DNA from 2 places in the Cellulomonas sp. URHB0016 genome. Region 1 is predicted to be linked to the other one. Evidence: riboswitches for the same ligand, from Rfam matches in the RefSeq annotation. Region 1 holds a riboswitch; the other holds the start of a gene.

What was found. A riboswitch is a leader RNA that binds a small molecule or an ion and turns the genes downstream of it on or off. The one in region 1 is predicted to bind thiamine pyrophosphate.
Region 2: it holds a riboswitch for thiamine pyrophosphate, as region 1 does, so the genes downstream of both, ACVW07_RS13235 (thiamine ABC transporter substrate-binding protein) here and ACVW07_RS04040 (YkoF family thiamine/hydroxymethylpyrimidine-binding protein) in region 1, are expected to answer to the same signal.

The regions. Positions count from the first base shown of each region.
Region 1 is NZ_JBSRZU010000001.1:841,555-850,747, reverse strand. Features, by position in the region: gene ACVW07_RS04050 (VOC family protein) at 1-171, shown strand, start outside; gene ACVW07_RS04045 (CYTH and CHAD domain-containing protein) at 202-1,740, opposite strand; gene ACVW07_RS04040 (YkoF family thiamine/hydroxymethylpyrimidine-binding protein) at 1,801-2,418, opposite strand; TPP riboswitch at 2,544-2,666, opposite strand; gene ACVW07_RS04035 (hypothetical protein) at 2,753-4,459, shown strand; gene ACVW07_RS04030 (LLM class F420-dependent oxidoreductase) at 4,524-5,300, shown strand; gene ACVW07_RS04025 (metallophosphoesterase family protein) at 5,393-7,051, shown strand; gene ACVW07_RS04020 (metal-dependent transcriptional regulator) at 7,158-7,850, shown strand; gene leuS (leucine--tRNA ligase) at 7,988-9,193, shown strand, end outside.
Region 2 is NZ_JBSRZU010000001.1:2,877,519-2,886,711, forward strand. Features, by position in the region: gene ACVW07_RS13225 (phytoene desaturase family protein) at 1-662, shown strand, start outside; gene ACVW07_RS13230 (DUF4235 domain-containing protein) at 764-1,051, opposite strand; TPP riboswitch at 1,189-1,319, shown strand; gene ACVW07_RS13235 (thiamine ABC transporter substrate-binding protein) at 1,402-2,493, shown strand; gene ACVW07_RS13240 (ABC transporter permease) at 2,493-4,268, shown strand; gene ACVW07_RS13245 (ABC transporter ATP-binding protein) at 4,410-5,432, shown strand; gene ACVW07_RS13250 (hypothetical protein) at 5,621-6,451, shown strand; gene ACVW07_RS13255 (N-acetyltransferase family protein) at 6,459-7,547, opposite strand; gene ACVW07_RS13260 (hypothetical protein) at 7,601-8,311, shown strand; gene ACVW07_RS13265 (Nramp family divalent metal transporter) at 8,430-9,193, shown strand, end outside.

The sequences.
Region 1 (9,193 bases):
CGTGCGTCGTCCCTCGGACTGGGCGAGGTCCGGATCACCGTGCCCACGGCCGACGGTCTCGGGTCGCTCGTCGACCGGTTGCGGTTCGCGGCGGTGCCGCTGGCCGACGACGGCGTGACCGTGCGGTTCGAGGACCCGTGGCGGAACGTCGTGCGCGCCGCGGCGGACTGACGGGCCGCGGCAACCGTTCCGGGACCAGGCTCAACCCATCCAGGAGCGGTGCCCCGACCGCCGCGCCCGCGCGAGCGACCGGTCCGCCTCCCTCGCCGCGACCTCGCCGCCCGCCTGCTCGAGGGCGTGCAGCCGGCCGAACGTGAACGAGTTCTCGCCGTCGAGGTACGCCTGCACCCCGATCCGGCGGAGGGTCTCGCGCCGCACGACGGTGTCGTGCTGCGCGCCGAGCACGTCCTGCACGTCGCGGGCCCGCCGCGCGCTCCTGCGAGCCGGGCGCCCGACGACCGGGACGGCCACCTCGGCGGCGTACCGCGCCCGACGGGCCGCCTTGCGGACCTCGTGCCGAGCCTGGTCGGCCGCAGGACCGGGCGCGACCTCCGCGACCTCGGAGAGCTCCTCCGTGCGGCGGTCCAGGCGGCGCCACGCGCGTCGGGCCCGCCTCGGCACCACGTCGGCGGCCGGCCGGCCGGCCGCCGGTCCGGCCGGCGCGTCGTCCGCGAGGTGGTCGAGCTCGTCGAGCATCCGCCAGTACCTGGACGAGCCGAGCAGGTCCGCGAGCCGCTCCACACCGTCCCGACGGGCACGCGACCTGTCGTCGTCCAGCCGGCGGGCCACGGGACCGATCACGAGCTCGACGGGTTCCTGCTCGACGAGGCGCAGCAGGCCCTGCAGCTCGACGTGCGGGTCGCGCGCCGCGCCGAGCGCGTGCCCGAGCTCCGCCAGCCGGTCGCGCAGCGGCTCCGTCACGTGGCGGCCGAGCATCGGCCGGTACACCGACAGGACGGTGCGCAGGCGACGCGCGGCGACCCGCGCGTCGTGCACGGCACGGTCGTCGCCCTGGCGCGCACCCGCGTCCGCGCGCAGCAGTCGTTCGACGTGACGCGCCGCGTACGCGCGGACCACCTCGCCGGCCGTCTCGTCGCGCGGCTCCGTGCGGCGGCGGTCCGCACCGAGGTCGCGCAGGGCGCGCTCCAGCTTCGACGAGCTCCGTGCGACCGCACCGGGCACCGCGGCGAGCAGCTCGCTCACCGCGGAGAGCGCGCTCTCGTCCCCATGGACGAGCTCGACCTCCCACTCGCGCCACGTCTCGACGACCTGCCCGTCGCGGTCGGGGCGGTGGACGACCGCGTGGACGTGGTCGTCGGTCACCTCGACGACCGCTCGCCCGGTGTCGTCCAGCCATCGGTACGGCACCCGTCGCGTCCTCAGCTCGGCGACGAGCGTCGTCGGCCGGTCGCGCAGCCGGGCGCGCACCGGGTCGAGGAGGGCCTCCGGCGCGGCCGGGTCATCGAGTGGCAGGCGGTGCTCGGTCCGGGCGCGCGCCTCCCGCCCGGCGGCCGTCGTCGGGACCTTGAGGTGCCACCCCTCGTCCGACCCGCCGGTCCGCCGGCGCAGCGTGACACCCGCGCGGAGGAGGTCGAGCGCGTCGGTGTCGTAGTACTGCGCAACGAGGTCCACGGGCTCCGGCCGGTCCACCTGGGTGAGCCCGCCGACGCCGCTCAGGTCGGGTGGTGAGGCGTCCTCGGGCACCTCGAACGCCGCCTCGACCTCGCCGTAGGTCCTCATGTCCTGAGGCTGCCAGGACCGGCCGACGCACGCCTCCCGACCGTCGAGCAGGGGGAGCGCTCAGTTCCCGGCGGGCGTGGACGTCACGGAGACGACGGCGTGCGCGACGACGTGCCGCACGTGCCGACCCGCAGCGAGCCAGCCGGCGGCGACGGCACCGAGCACCTCGGCGAGGTCACCGTCGAGACGGGTGACGAAGTGCTCCGGCGACACGGTCGCGCGGGTACGGGCCACCGCCACCGCCTGCTCGATCGCACGCATGTGGTCGCCCGGGTGCCCCACCCGGCCGTCGTCGAGCGGGTAGAGCGCCCAGTGGGCGGCGGCGCGCAGGCCGGTCGCCGGGAGCTCGGGGGGCTCGACGTCGGCGAGGACGGCATGGTCGGCCAGGCCGCACGCCACCTCACCGGGGCAGCCGCGGGACAGCTGCACGTGCGCGACGACATGCCCCGCCACCCTCGCGCCGGCTGCGACGACGTGGTGCACGAACAGCAGGACGTCGCTCTCGGTGCCGCGCACCAGGGTGGACAGGTCGTCGACGGTGACCTCGAGCCCGGACCGGTCGGCGGCGGCGGCGACGTCGACCAGGCCTCCCGTCGCGGGGTGGAGGGAGAAGCGGGCGCCGACCCCGAGGTCGGTGGGCGTGAGGGCCTGCCCGGAGGCGGTGGTCGCGGTGCTCATGAGGGTGCTCCTGGTGTCGCGTGCGGACCCCCGGGGCGGACCGCACGTGTCCTTCCGGCACGTGAGTCCCGTCGCCCGGCACGCCGACGGCGCACCGGCCCGACGGCACGGCCACCGGCGTCCGGCCGGCGACCTGCGCCCTGCTCCCTACGCTGGTGCGAACCAGGTCAGGTTCCACGGGTCTGCGGGGAGGACGTGGTGTCCGGCCGCACTCTCAGCGCGCTCTCTGCGCTCCCCGGGGGCTGTGTCCCGCCGACCGTAGACCGTCGACGTCACCCGCGGATAGGGGGCTTCCGGTCCGTGGGCGGCGGACGCGCGACCTACAGTGGCGACGATGCCGACGATGCCGGACCCCCTCGTGCCCTCCGGTACCCGACGGGTACGCGGTCCGCTCCTCGTCGCCCTCGCAGCGCTGCTGGTCCTCGTCGGGTGCACGCCGGACGGCCGCGCCGCCGGCCCGTCGCCGACCCAGGCCTCGAGCGGGTCGCCGACGCCGACGCCGACACCCGTGCCGCTGACCGCGACCGTCGCTGCACCCGTACCGGCCGCGGTGGTGCTGCCCGCGGCGACCGACGAGTCGGCGGCCCTCGAGGCGTCGAGGGCGCTCTTCACGACAGCCCCCGTCGTGGTCCTCGCCGCTGCCGGGGACGCGGCCGCGCAGGTCGCCGCCGCGGCGGCCGCGACGGAGGTCGGTGCGCCCCTGCTGCTCACCGGTCCCACGGTGGCGCCCGATGCGCTCCTCGGCGAGCTCGACCGCCTCGGTACCCGGTGGGTGCTGGCAGTGGGCGCCGCGGACCTCGCCGTGCGGGCCGGTGTCACGGTGGTCCGTCCGGCGGCCGCGCCGTCGACCACCCCCGGCCCCAGCGGTGCAACCACTGCCCCCGCCGCAAGCACTGCCTCGGCCGCAAGCTCTGCCTCTGCCTCTGCCTCTGCCTCTGCCTCTGCCTCTGCCTCCGCATCCGCCTCGGCGACGCTCCCGCTCACCGAGCGCCCGCAGCCCGTGCACGGGACGGTGGCCCTCACCGGCGTGGGCCCGGTGCCGGCCGCGGCGCTCGCGACGATCGCAGCGGCCGGCGTCCCTGTCGTGGACGTCCCGGGCGGCGACCCTCGCGCGACCACGCCCGGTGTGCGGGCCGTGGCCGAGCACCGTCCGGAGCACGTGGTCGCGCTGGGTGCCGCGTTCGGCGACCCCGCGCTGCTGGCGTCCCGGGTGGCGACCGCTTCCACCGGCGTGCTCGCCCCGGGAGGTGGCCAGCTGATGTTCCCGCAGGTGAACGGCGTGCCGGGCAAGAAGTACGTCGCGCTGTACGGTGCCCCCGGCATACCGGCGCTCGGCGTGCTGGGGGAGCAGGACGTCCCCGCGACCGTCGCCCGTGCCCAGGCCCACGCCGACGCGTACCGACCCCTGACCGGGGACACGGTGGTCCCGGCGGTCGAGATCATCGCGACCGTCGCGTCGGCCGCCCCCGAGGCCGACGGCAGCTACTCGCGGGCGATCCCGGTCGACACGCTCCGTCCTCTGGTCGAGGCGGCCGGCGCCGCGGGCATGGCCGTCGTGCTCGACCTGCAGCCCGGCCGCATCGACTTCCTCACGCAGGCTCAGCAGTACCAGGACCTCCTGGCACTCCCGTACGTCGGCCTGGCGCTCGACCCGGAGTGGCGGCTCGCTCCCGACCAGGTGCACCTGCGGCAGATCGGCTCGGTCGGGGTGGACGAGGTCAACGCCGTCGCCGGGTGGCTCGCCGACCTGACCCGGCAGCGGGGCCTCCCGCAGAAGATGTTCGTGGTCCACCAGTTCTCGACGCGGATGGTCGACGGGCGGGAGCGGCTCGACACCTCGCACGACGAGCTGGCGGTCGTCATCCACGTGGACGGTCAGGGCACGCAGCCCGCCAAGGCCGGCACGTGGGCGCACCTGCGTGAGGGCGCGCCACCGGTGCACTGGGGCTGGAAGAACTTCTACGACGAGGACCAGCCGATGCTCGACCCGGCCGCGACGTACGCGGTGCAGCCGGTCCCGGACCTGGTGACGTACCAATGACCTCGACGTCGTTGCCGCCGGCAGTGACCTGCGCCAGGGGAAGGCGCCCCCTAGGCTCCTGCGCATGACTCCTCCCGTCCGCGTCGGCGTCCAGATCCAGCCGCAGCATGCCGACTACGCACAGATCCGTGACGCCGTCCGCCGGTCCGAGGACCTCGGCGTGGACGTGGTCTTCAACTGGGACCACTTCTTCCCGCTGAGCGGTGACCCCGACGGCCTGCACTTCGAGTGCTGGACGATGCTCGGCGCCTGGGCGGAGCAGACCAGCCGCGTCGAGATCGGGGCGCTCGTCACGTGCAACTCGTACCGCAACCCGGAGCTGCTGGCGGACATGGCCCGGACGGTCGACCACATCAGCGGCGGCCGGCTGATCCTCGGCATCGGTGCCGGCTGGTTCGAGAAGGACTACGACCAGTTCGGCTACGAGTTCGGCACACCGGGCGGCCGCATCGCCGACCTGGCGGCGGCTCTGCCCCGCATCAAGTCACGGTGGGCGGCGTCCAACCCGGTGCCGACGCGGGACATCCCGGTGCTGGTCGGCGGGGGAGGGGAGCGCAAGACGCTCCGGGTCGTCGCCGAGCACGCCGACGTCTGGCACGGGTTCGGAGACGCCGAGACGGTGCGGCGCAAGAGCGCGATCCTCGACGAGCACGGCGCGGCCGTCGGCCGGGACACGGCGTCGCTGGTCGAGCGGTCCACGGCCGTCTCGGAGCCGCCGGAGGCGGTGGCCGACGACCTGCTCGACGCGGGTGTCAGCCTGTTCACCGTGGGTCTCAGCGGACCGGACTACGACCTGTCGCTGGTGCAGCGGTGGGTCGCGTGGCGCGACGCCCGGGCCTGACCCGGCGGCCGAGAGTTCGCCCACGGGTTCGCCCCCTGCGGAGGGCCTCCAGCAGGATCGTGGGACGTCGGCGCGTCTAGGCTCGTAGTCCCATGGACGGACCGACGAGCACCGAGCCGGCACCGGCGGCCGGCGACCGGCGTGCCGCCCCCCGGTGGGCGCGTGTCCTGCTCGCCGTGGTGGCCGTGATGGCCGCGCTCGTGTTCGGTGTCACGACCGCGTCGGTGGACGGCAGCCTCGGCCCGCACAAGGCGCGGTACGACGTGACGACCGACGCGACCGTCACGCTCGACCTCGGACCGCTCGGCACGCTGGAGATCGACTCGCCCCTGCCGTTCACGCTCGGCCTGCGGGTGACGGTGCAGGAGATCCCGGAGTCGTTCACCCAGCTCGAGCGTCCCACCACGATCCAGGCGCTCAACGGGGACCTGCAGGGCTACGTGCAGCTGTTCTCGACGCCGCAGGCGACCGTGCACGACGTCGCACGCGAGCTGCTCCTCGACGTGGCGGGCCGCACGGCGGGGGCGCTCGCGGTGCTGGCCGTCGTGTGGTGGATCGGCCGGCTGCTGCTCGGGGCCGCCCGCCGCCAGGAGCTCGCGGCTGCCCTCGCCCCCCACGCGCGGACCATCACGGCCGGCGGGCTGGTCGTCGTCCTGGGGGCGACGGTGCTCACGTCGAGCGTCGGCGAGCAGGACCGCCCTTCCGGTGCCGTGCCCGCCTCGGCGGTGTTCGACGGCACCCCTCTGGAAGGCGCCAGGGTCACGGGTCGCCTCGGCGGGGTGATCGACACCTACGGCGGTCAGGCGGTCTCCGCCTACCGCGCCAACCAGCAGTTCTACGTGCGGGCCGGCCAGTCGCTGGACGACGCCTGGGATGCCCGGGAGGCGTTGGACGACGAGCTGGCGCAGGTCCATCCGGTCCCGACGCCGGTGCCGAGCGGCACCGCGCAGCCGGAAGCGGTCGAGCCCTTGATCCTGGTCCTGGTCTCGGACCTGCACTGCAACGTCGGCATGGCCCCGCTCGTGCGCGACGTGGTGAAGCGGACGGGTGCGCGCCTGGTGCTCGACGCCGGTGACACGACGATGAACGGCACGACGGTCGAGCAGTACTGCGTGACGACGTTCGGGCGGGCGATCCCGAAGGGCGTGGAGCTGGTCACGTCGCCGGGCAACCACGACTCGGCCGAGACGACCGCGATGTACGCGCGGGCGGGCGCCAAGATCCTCGAGGGCGAGGTGGCGGAGGTCGACGGGCTGCGGATCCTCGGTGACAGCGACCCGAACCAGACGCGGGTCGGCAGCGGGACGTCGTCGGCGGGCCGGGAGTCGGCCACGGAGGAGGGCCAGCGCCTGGCGTCGGTCGCCTGCGACGACGAGGACGGCGTCGACCTGCTGCTCATCCACACGCCGTCCGTCGGCCAGGCGGCGCTCGACGGCGGCTGCGTGGGCGTCCAGATATCGGGCCACCTGCACCAGCGGATCGGCCCGCTGGTGGTCGGCGACGGCGTCCGCTACATCAGCTCGAGCACCGCGGGAGCGACCCTGGGGGAGCCGACGATCGGCCCGCTGCACGGCGTCGCGGAGATGACCGTCCTGAGGTGGGACAAGGTGTCCCGCCGGTTCCTCGACTACCAGATCATCCAGGTCCGGCCGGACATGTCGGCGTCCGTGAGCCCGCGGCTGCAGTGGCCGGTCGTCTTCCCGAAGGGACCACGTCTTCCCGGGAGCGGCGCCAGCCCGTCACCGGTGTGACGGCGGCTGCCTCTGCGAGAGCCGGCCTCGGCGTCGGACGTGGCCACCGCCGTGGACCGCGCTGGTCTGCCCGGCCGGAGGCGGTCCTGGTCCTACGCTGGTCGCCGTGAGCCTGCCGCCGACCATCCCCGTGCTGACCTCCGTGACGCAGGACTACCTCAAGGTGATCTGGTCGGCGCAGGAGTGGTCGGACGTGCCGGTCACCACGAAGCTGCTCGCCGCCCGGCTCGGCGTCGGCGCCTCCACGGTGTCCGAGACGGTCCGGCGGCTCGCCGACCAGGGGCTCGTGACCCACGAGCCGTACGGGGCGGTCGAGCTGACCGCGGACGGGACGCGCCATGCGCTGGTGATGGTCCGCCGCCACCGACTGGTCGAGACCTTCCTGGTCGAGGTGCTGGGCTACGGCTGGGACGAGGTGCACGACGAGGCCGAGGTGCTCGAGCACGCGGTGTCGGACGTGTTCGTCGACCGGATCGACGCCCAGCTGGGCCGTCCGCGGCGCGACCCGCACGGCGACCCGATCCCCGGCCCCGACGGGTCGCTCGACGTGCCGCCGGCACACGTCCTGTGGGACGTCGCGCCCGGGCGGTGGGCGGTGGCCCGCATCTCTGACGCGGACCCCGAGCTGCTGCGCTACGTGGAGTCCGTCGGTCTGGTCCTCGACGCGCCGGTCACGGTGGTGGAGCGGCGGGCGGTGACCGGGGTCGTCTCCGTCCGGGTCTCCGAGGCGGACGGGACGGTCGAGCTCGGCGAGGTCGCTGCGCGCGCGATCTGGCTCGTCCCGGGCGGCGTCGCCTAGCCTCCGGGCGCCCACCAGCGCTGCGCCGGTCCTCGTCGGATGACGCCCGCGCCCCTGCCCTCCGTCGGCCCGCGGCGTCCCTGGTGAGGCCGGATCCACGTGGCCGTGCGCCCCGGTCCGGCCGGTAAACTCGCCGGGTGACCGCGCAGCACGTCCCCGCCCCCGCCTCGTCGTCCACGGACGACGTCCCGTTCCGCTACACCGCGGACCTCGCCAACGAGATCGAGCTCCGCTGGCAGGACGAGTGGCAGGACCGTGGCACGTTCTTCGCCGCCAACCCCGCCGGCGAGCTCACGGACGGTGAGGGGCGGCTGGCGGACCCGGCGCAGCGCTCGTTCTTCGTGATGGACATGTTCCCCTACCCGTCCGGCGCCGGCCTGCACGTCGGCCACCCGCTCGGGTACATCGCCACCGACGTCGTGGCCCGGTTCCGGCGCATGCAGGGCGACAACGTCCTGCACGCCCTCGGCTTCGACGCGTTCGGCCTGCCGGCGGAGCAGTACGCGGTCCAGACCGGTGAGCACCCCCGGACCTCGACCGAGGCGAACATCGTCATCATGCAGCGTCAGCTGCGCCGCCTCGGCCTGGCGCACGACCCGCGCCGGTCGTTCGCGACGATCGACCCGGGCTATGTGCGCTGGACGCAGTGGATCTTCCTGCAGATCTTCGACTCCTGGTACGACGAGGACGCGGTCCGCCCGGACGGCGGGCGTGGGCGTGCCCGGCCGATCGCCGAGCTGGTCGCCCGGTACGAGTCCGGTGAGCGCGCGCTTCCCGACGGCGCCGAAGGGACGTGGGCCGAGCTCGACGAGGTCGGCCGCCGCCAGGTGGTCGACAGCCACCGGCTGGCCTATGTGTCGGAGACGCCCGTCAACTGGTGCCCCGGGCTCGGCACCGTGCTGGCGAACGAGGAGGTCACGTCCGAAGGCCGCTCGGAGCGCGGCAACTTCCCCGTGTTCCAGCGCAACCTGCGTCAGTGGAACATGCGCATCACCGCCTACGCGGACCGGCTGATCGACGACCTCGAGCTCATCGACTGGCCGGACAAGATCAAGGCCATGCAGCGCAACTGGATCGGTCGCTCGTCCGGCGCCCGCGTCCGGTTCGCCGTCCAGGGAGGCGCCGAGGTCGAGGTCTTCACCACCCGACCCGACACGTTGTTCGGTGCCACCTTCATGGTCGTCGCCCCGGAGCACCCTCTGCTCGACGAGGTCCCGCCCGCCTGGCCGGACGGCACGCACGCGGCGTGGACCGGCGGTCACCGCACCCCGGCCGAGGCCGTCGCGGCGTACCGGAGGGAGTCCGCGGCCAAGACGGCGGTGGAGCGGCAGGCCGACGCGGGC
Region 2 (9,193 bases), 2.0 Mb from region 1:
TCCGGCGGGCCTACGGCTCGTTCCGGCACGGCAACGCCGCCGCCAAGGTCGACTTCGTGCTCTCGGGCCCGGTGCCGTGGACCGTTCCCGACGTGGGTCTGGCGGGTACCGTGCACGTCGGCGGCACCCGGGCCGAGGTCGCCGCGGCGGAGGCCGCCGTCGCCGCCGGCCGGCACGCCGAGCGGCCGACGGTGCTGCTCAGCGACCCGACCGTCGTGGACCCGGACCGCGAGCGCGGCGGCGTGCGACCGCTGTGGACCTACGCGCACGTCCCGGCGTTCTCCGACGTCGACGTGACCGAGGCGGTGACCGCCCACGTGGAGCGGTACGCGCCCGGGTTCCGGGACGTCGTCGTGGCCTCCCGCTGCGTCCCCGCCGCGCGCATGAGCCACCACGACGCCAACTACGTGGGCGGCGACATCGCCGGCGGCGCGGCCACGATCGGGCAGGTGCTCGCCCGGCCGACGGCGCGCCTCAACCCCTACGCCACCGGGCGCGACGGGGTGTACCTGTGCTCGGCGTCCACGCCGCCCGGGCCCGGGGTGCATGGGCTCTCCGGCTGGTACGCGGCCCGACGGGTGCTGCGCGAGGTGTTCTGCGACCCGACCGTGCCGGACCTGTCACCACTGCCGCGGTACCTGGTCGACGACCCGTCGATCTGACCGCTTGGTCGACGAGGCGTCGATCTGACGAGCTGCTCGACCACGCCTCGATCTGACGAACAAGGTCGACTGCCGTCGGCCTTCCGGCGGGCGGGTCCGTCTCAGTCGGTGTCGAGCCCGCGCTTGCGGTCCACCTTCGACACGTAGTTCGCCGTGCCTCGGGTGGCCAGCACGCGGGCGACGGCCACGAGGGCGCCGGTCGCCGCGGCGGCGATGACGATCTCGGTCAGGCCGTGGTCACCGTCGTCGTCGTCCGGCTTCGGCGGCTTGTGGCCGGTGGCGGCCTTCCACGACTGGTTGATCGCCTGCTGCGCCGCCCACGCCGCCCCGAGGGCGACCGCGGCGCCGACGATCTTCGCGAACATCGACTGCTGGGACTTGCTGGGCATGGCGAACCTCCAGGTGAGGGGCCTGGTCACGGCCTGCCGTCCACCGTAACCGGCGGCCGGTCAGGTCGCTGCCCGACGGTGGAACCCGGCGCCTGGACGGACGTCCGGACGCCGCAGGGACCGGGCGTAGGATCGCGGGCGAACGACAGGGGAGCGTCAGGTGGCCCGGCACATCGCCGGGAGGCCGGGACGCTGAGAGTGCGGACCACCGCAGACCCTCGAACCTGATCCGGTTGGTACCGGCGTAGGGAGTCGGGCTTCTCAGTCCCCGCGGTCGTCGTCGGCGTCCCGCGCGAGGCCGACGACGGACGCGGTGACCCCCTCCTTGATGACCAGGAGGAGCACCACACATGGCGAGCACGTCCTCGCACCCGGGCCGCACGGCCCTCGTCCTCGTCGCCGGCCTGACGACGGCGGCCGTCGCCGGCTGCTCGGCCATCGGCACCTCGTCCGGCTCGGGGTCCGACGGGCCCAGCGGCTCGGCCGGCACCGTCACGCTCGTCACGCACGACTCGTTCGGGCTGTCGGACGGCATCCTCGACGACTTCACCGCGCAGACGGGCTTGGCGGTGAAGGTGGTCCAGCCGGGCGACGCGGGCACCCTCGTCAACCAGCTCGTGCTGACCAAGGACGCGCCCCTCGGCGACCTCGTCTACGGCATCGACAACGCGTTCGCGTCCCGCGCGGTCGACGAGGGCGTCGTCGAGCCCTACACGTCGCACGCCCCGGCGGCGAAGGACGCGGCCCAGTACGCGGTCGGCGACACCGGCGCCCTCACCGCCGTGGACCTCGGTGACGTCTGCATCAACACGGACCACACCTGGTTCCGGTCGCACGGCGTCCCCGAGCCGACGACGCTCGACGACCTCACCAGGCCCGAGTACAAGGACCTGCTCGTCGTCCCGGACGCCGTGACCTCGTCGCCCGGGCTGGCGTTCCTGCTCGCGACCGTCGGGGCGTTCGGCGAGGACGGCTGGCAGGACTACTGGACGAAGCTGCGGGCCAACGGCCTGCAGGTCGCGAGCGGCTGGACCGAGGCGTACGACACCGACTTCAGCGGCGGTGGCGGCGGCGGCCCGCGGCCGATCGTGCTCTCGTATGCGTCGTCGCCGCCGGCGAGCGTGCCGGAGGGCGGCACCGAGCCCACGACGGGTGCGCTGCTCGACACGTGCTTCCGTCAGGTCGAGTACGCCGGGGTGCTGGCGGGGGCGAAGAACCCGACGGGCGCGCAGCAGCTGCTCGACTTCCTGCTCTCCGACGAGGTGCAGGACGACATCCCGGGGTCCATGTACATGTACCCGGTCAGCAGCACGGCCACGCTGCCCGACGAGTGGGCGCAGTGGGCCCCGCTGGCCCCGAAGCCGTTCACCGTGCCGCCCGACGAGATCACCGCGCACCGCGAGGCGTGGCTCGCCGACTGGTCGGAGACCGTGGTCGGCTGATGAGCACGGCGACGACGACCCGCCCCGACCTGCCGGTGACCGGCGGGCCGGGGCGGGGCGTGCGTCCGGGGGTGCGCCCGGGTGTGCCCGTGGGCACGGCCGTGTTCTGGTCCGCCGCGGTCGTCGTCCCGCTGCTGTTCCTCGGGGTGTTCTTCGCGTGGCCCGTCGTCGTGATGGTGGGCAAGGGCTTCGTCACCGACGGGCACCTGGACCTGTCGGCGTTCGCGGAGGTGTTCTCCCGGCCGCGGACGTGGCGGATCGTCGGGCTGACCCTCGCGCAGGCGTCGATCGCGACGGTCGCGTCGGTGCTGCTCGGCGTGCCGGGCGCATACGTGCTGTACCGCCGTCGGTTCCGGGGCCGGTCGGCGGTCCGGGCCCTCGTGACCGTGCCGTTCGTGCTGCCCACCGTCGTGGTGGGCGTCGCGTTCCGGTCGCTGCTGGTGCAGGGCGGACCGCTGGGGTTCCTGCACCTCGACGGCACGTTCGCCGCCATCGTCGCCGCGCTGGTGTTCTTCAACTACGCGGTCGTGGTGCGGGCCGTCGGGGGCCTGTGGGAGCGGCTCGACCCGCGGCCGGCGCAGGCCGCACGGGCGCTGGGCGCGTCACCGTGGCGCGCGTTCCGGACCGTCACCCTGCCCGCGCTGACCCCGGCGATCGCGTCCGCGGCGTCGCTGACGTTCCTGTTCTGCGCGACGGCGTTCGGCACGGTCCTCGTGCTCGGCGGGCTGCGGTTCGGCACCGTCGAGACGGAGATCTGGATCCAGACGACGCAGTTCCTCGACCTGCGTGCCGCCGCCGTGCTGTCGGTGGTGCAGCTCGTCATCGTCGCCGGGGTGCTCGTGCTGGCCGGCCGGGCCCGGTCGCGGCAGGAGCGGGCGCTCGCCCTCGGCGCCCCGGCGCAGAGCGTCCGCCCGCTGACGCTGCGCCGGCCCACCGGGATGCCGCCCGGCGACGGGCACGGCCCGGCGCTCGCGGCCGCCGGCGTCACGGCCGCCGTGGTGCTGCTCCTCGCCCTGCCGCTCGTCAACCTCGTGGTCCGCTCGTTGCGGGTCGGCGACCGCTGGGGCGTCGACCACTACACGGCGCTGGGCACCACCGGCGGCGCGCTCGACGTCACCGTGTGGCAGGCGGCCCTCAACTCCCTGCGGATCGCCCTCGACGCGACGGTCATCGCGCTCGTCGTCGGCGGGCTCGTCGCGCTCGTCGTGTCCCGGCGGCCCCGCCGCGCGGTGGGACGCCGGGCCGTCGCCGGGCTGGACGCGCTGTTCATGCTGCCGCTCGGCGTCTCGGCGGTCACCGTCGGCTTCGGCTTCCTGCTGTCGATGCACCGGCCGTTCGGGCTCGACGTCGACCTGCGGAGCTCACCGGTGCTGGTGCCGATCGCGCAGGCCGTCGTCGCCGTGCCGCTCGTGGTCCGGACCGTGCTCCCCGTGCTGCGGGCGATCGACCCGCGCCTGCGGGAGGCCGCCGCGACGCTCGGCGCCGCTCCCGGGCGGGTGCTGCGGACCGTCGACCTGACCATCGCCGCCCGGTCCGTCGGCCTCGCCGTCGGGTTCGCGTTCGCCGCGTCGCTGGGGGAGTTCGGCGCGACGTCGTTCCTCGCCCGGCCCGACCGGCCGACGCTGCCGGTCGTGATCTTCCGGCTCATCGGGCGACCGGGGGCCGACAGCTACGGGATGGCGCTCGCCGCCTCCGTGGTGCTCGCGGTGCTCACCGCGGGCATCGTCGCGGCGTGCGAGCGGTTGCGCGTCGCCGGAGCGGGGGGCGAGTGGTGAGCGCAGGGGTGAGGCGAGTGGTGAGGCAGGTGCGAGCCGAGTGGTGAGCGCGGGAGCCGGGCGAGTGGTGCGCGCAGGAGCGACGCGAGTGGTGCCCGCAGGGGCGGGGCGAGCGGTGAGCGCAGCAGCGGGAGGTGAGCGGTGAGCGCAGGTCTGCAGGTCAGCGCGGCGGTGGTGCGGTACGGCCCGACGACCGCCGTCGACGGCGTGTCCCTGCACGTGGCGCCCGGCGAGGTCGTCGCGCTGCTCGGGCCGTCCGGGTGCGGCAAGTCGTCGCTGCTGCGGGCCGTCGCCGGGCTCGAGCCGCTCGCCGCGGGGTCCGTCGCGTGGGACGGGGACCCGGTCGACCGCGTGCCCGTGCACCGGCGGGGGTTCGGGCTGATGTTCCAGGACGGGCAGCTGTTCGCGCACCGGGACGTCGCCGGGAACGTGGCGTACGGGCTGCGGACCGCGAGCGCGCACCGGGTCGACGAGCTGCTCGACCTCGTGGGGCTCGCGGGCTACGGCGCCCGCCCTGTCGCCACGCTGTCCGGCGGCGAGCGCCAGCGCGTCGCCCTCGCCCGCGCCCTCGCGCCCGCACCCCGGCTCCTGCTGCTCGACGAGCCCCTGTCCGCCCTCGACCGCGCCCTGCGGGAACGCCTCGCGGTCGACCTGCGGGCCGTGCTCGTCGCGACCGGCACCACCGCCGTGCTCGTCACGCACGACCAGGACGAGGCGTTCGCCGTCGCGGACCGGGTCGCCGTGATGAGTGCCGGGCGGCTCCTCCAGGTCGACGCACCCGCCGACCTGTGGCGGCGGCCGGCGTCCCGGGCGGTCGCCGAGTTCCTCGGGTACGAGGCGTTCGTCGTCGCCTCGTCGGCCGCGGCGGGGCCCCTGACCCGGGCGCTCGGCCGGGACCTGCACGCCGACGACGTGCTCGCCCTCGGCGAGGGTGCGTTCGTGGTCCGCGCCGGGACCTCGGACCTGCCCGACACCGTCAAGGGCGAGGTGCGGGCGGTGACCTCGCGCCGGGGCCGTTCCGAGGTGCGCGTCGAGGTCGACGGCATCGGCACCGTCACCGCGCTCGCGCCCGTCGGCGCACGGTTCGACGCGGGCGCCGTCCTGCCGCTCGTCGTCGACGCGGACGCCCTCGCGGTGCTGCCGGGCGGCTCCGCGCGGCGGTGACGCGCGCCCCCGTGCGTCCCTGACAGACGCCCGCCGTCCGCGCCGCGGCGCGCCGTCCCGACGCGGCGTGTCGTCCCTGCGCCGCGATGCAGGGTCCCCGCGTCGGTGGGCATCCGCGCGCCCCCCGCACTACCGTCGGAAGCGTCCGGGCAGCATGGACCGGGCGCCGCTGACGAGGGGTGAGAGCGATGACGTTGGACCGCCGCGAGATCGTGTCGATCGACATTCCGATCCCGCTCGCGACCGTCTGGGAGCACCTGCGCGACCCGCAGCTGATCCGCCGCTGGTACGGCTGGGACGACCCGGCCCTCGAGGCCGAGATCCGCCGGGTGTTCCTCGACCGGTCGATCGAGGAGCACGTGTTCGAGGGTGACAAGGTGTTCGAGCAGCGCCCGGTCGAGGGCCGGCGCATCGAGGGCGACACGACCACCCGCCTGCTGTCGTGGCCGAACCGCAAGGGCGACGTGGTCGCCGTGAGGTCGACCGTGCACGAGCCCGGCCACACCCAGCTCATCGTCACCCGTCCGAGCCACGACGGCCGCTCCGGCTACGACGGTGTGCGGGACGAGATCGACGAGCGTTGGATCGCGTCCGCCCAGCAGCTGCGGTTCGCGCTGACGGTGCAGCCCGGGCAGGACCGGCGCACGCTCTCCGTGTTCGGCCTGGACGCCGGCGACCGGACGGACCGGCTCCTGGACCGCGCCGGGCTGCACGGCATCCGGGGGGTGCCGCTGGGCGGTCACGTGCAGGCGCGCCGCCCGGACGGGACGCTGCTCGGCGGCACGCTCGTCTACAAGGAGGACCAGCAGTTCGGGCTGACCCTGCACGGCATCACGGAGTCGTTCCTGGTGATCTTCGAGACGCCCGTGGCCAGCCACCCGCCGCACGGCACCGTCGGCGCGGTCCTCAACACGTTCGGGCTCGACGACGAGACGTTCGAGCAGGTCCGCGAGCGGTGGTCGGGGTGGTGGCGCAGGTCCCTGCCGAGCGGCCACGGTCAGGCCGCCGTCGGAGCCTGACCGCCGGTCAGGTGAGCCGGAGCTGCCACTCGCCGGAGCCGCCGGACGGTCGGAAGCCCAGTGCGACGTTGATGTCGAGCATGAACGAGTTCTCCTCGGCGTTCCACGTCCCGACCCGCCGGACCGTGGGGCGCTGCTGCGCGAGCAGCTCGAGGTTCGCCGCCTTCACGAGCATGCCGAGACGTCGTCCACGGTGCTCGCGGATCACGAGGGTGTCCTCCTGCGCCACGTACCGGTCGGTGTGGGGCAGCGCCAGGAGCACCGTGTAGGCGGCCAGGGTGCGCGTCGGCACGTGCTCCGCGGCCGTGACGACGAGCTCGAAACCGCGCTCGGTGAACTGGGCCTCGGTGGTGCGGACGCGTGCGCCGTCCCACACGTCCTCCTCGTAGTCGAGGTCGCCGAGGGGCACGTCGGTGCTCATCCGGGTGTTGAGCTTGGCGTACTCGTCGAGCCACTCGTCCGGGCAGTGCGTGCCCCAGGACACCATCCGGTAGTCGTCGCCGGCCCGTTCCTGGGCGGCGGCGCGCTGGGCGGCGAGCACGGCCTGGTCGAGGGGGAGCTGCAGCACCGAGTACCGCGCCACCTGGGCGAGCTCCCACCCGCGCTTGAGGGCGAACTGCGTCGCCGGGTCCTCGGAGTCGACCAGGCCGGAGCCCGTCGACGGGGTGAGCGTCGTCGGCCCCTCAGGAGGCTCCACCCGCTGGTCGATCGACGCGTGCACCGTCGTCCGCCCGGCCGCCCGGACGACCTCCAGGGCCTTGTCGTGCAGCGCCGAGCCGAGGCCCTGGCCCTGGCGCCCGCGCAGCACGCCCATGTCGAACGTCGCCTGGTGCGTGTTGTCCTGCAGCGGGAGGTTCAGCGCCAGGTAGCCCCACGCGTCGCCGGACTCCGGGCCGACCACGAAGCGCAGCTTGCGGACGTACTTCTGGTCGTGCAGCGAGCCCAGCTCGTCGGGCGCGGTGCGATGGAAGTCGTCGACCCCCCACGACTCCTCGATGACTGCGTTGCGCACCTCGGTGTACGCGCGCAGGAGGCCCGCCCCCGGTTCGTCCAGGGTGGCGGGTACCGGAACCTCGGTGATGGACCACGTCGTCATGCCCACCACCATCCGCCTGTGCCGCGCAACGGTCGAGGCGATTTACTTCGAGGATGCTCGAACTCATCGGCTGGGCCGGTTCGCTGCTGGTCATCCTGTCGCTCATGCAGGCGCGTGTGCTGCGGTTCCGGGTGCTCAACCTCGTCGGCGCGCTCCTCGCGACGGGCTACAACGTGGCGATCGGTGTGTGGCCGTTCGCGGCCATGAACGCCGTCATCTCCGTCATCGACGTCTACTGGCTGTGGCGGCTGTCCCGCGAGCGGCACGACGACCAGGTGTACGCGGTCGTGGAGGTCCGCTCCGACGACGCCTACCTGCGGCACCTCCTCCGCGTCCACCGGGAGGACATCGCGCAGTTCCAGCCGGGGTTCGCGCTCGACGGGCCGGCTGACGGCGCGGTCCCCGAGCCGGCGTCTGGACCTGTCCCCGTCCCTGCCGCTGCCTCCGAGGGCCCGCCCGCCGGGGACCTCGAGCCGCCCGGGCATGCGTCGTTCCTCGTCGTGCGCGGGGACGAGACGGTCGGCGTGGTGGTGGTGCGAGCGGTCGGTGACGGGGTCGGCCGCGTGGAGCTCGACTGGGTGACGCCGCGGTTCCGGGACTTCACGCCGGGGGAGTTCGTGTACCGGCGCAGCGGCGTGTTCGCCGCGCACGGCTTCCGGTCGCTGGTCGCGGAGCCCGGGCCCAGGAACACCGAGTACCTGGAGCGCGTGGGCTTCCGGGCGCGCGACGGCGTGTGGGAGCGGCAGGTGGAGGTGGCGGCGTGACGTCTGGCCCGACAGTGCCCCCGTCCGGCCGTGCGCCGATCGGGACGTCCCCGAGTAGAGTTTCGGTAACCCGAACTTGCTGGAGGACCGTGTGGACGTCGAGGGAGCCCCGACGGCCGTGCTCGACCGTCGGACGCCCGGCACCGGTCGCGGCCGCACGCCACTGCTGCTGGGCCCGGCGTTCGTCGCCGCGATCGCGTACGTCGACCCGGGCAACGTCGCCGCGAACCTCACCGCCGGCGCCCGCTACGGGTACCTGCTGCTGTGGGTGCTCGTCGTCGCGAACGGCATGGCCGTGCTGGTCCAGTACCAGTCGGCCAAGCTGGGCCTCGTCACCGGAGAGTCGCTGCCCGGCGTGCTCGGCGGGCGCCTGCGCCGCGGCCCGCGGCTCGCCTACTGGCTCCAGGCGGAAGTGGTCGCCGCGGCCACGGACATCGCCGAGGTGGTCGGCGGGGCCATCGCGCTGCACCTGCTGTTCGGCGTGCCGCTCGCGCTGGGCGGGGTGATCGTCGGGGTCGTCTCGATGGCGCTGCTCCTGACGCAGAACCGCTACGGGCAGCGGCGCTTCGAGGCCGTGATCGTCGCCCTGCTCGCCGTCATCTCCATCGGCTTCCTGTGCGGCCTGCTCGTCAGCCCGCCCGACGCGCGGGGCATGCTGTCCGGCCTCGTCCCGCGGTTCGACGGGCCGGACTCGGTGCTGCTCGCGGCGAGCATGCTGGGCGCGACCGTGATGCCACACGCGATCTACGTGCACTCGGCCCTCGTGCGGGACCGGCACGGCAAGGCGTCGGGCTCCTCCCGGACGCGGCTGCTGCGCGCGACCCGCTGGGACGTCGGCACGGCACTCGTGATCGCGGGCGTCGTGAACATCGGGCTGCTGCT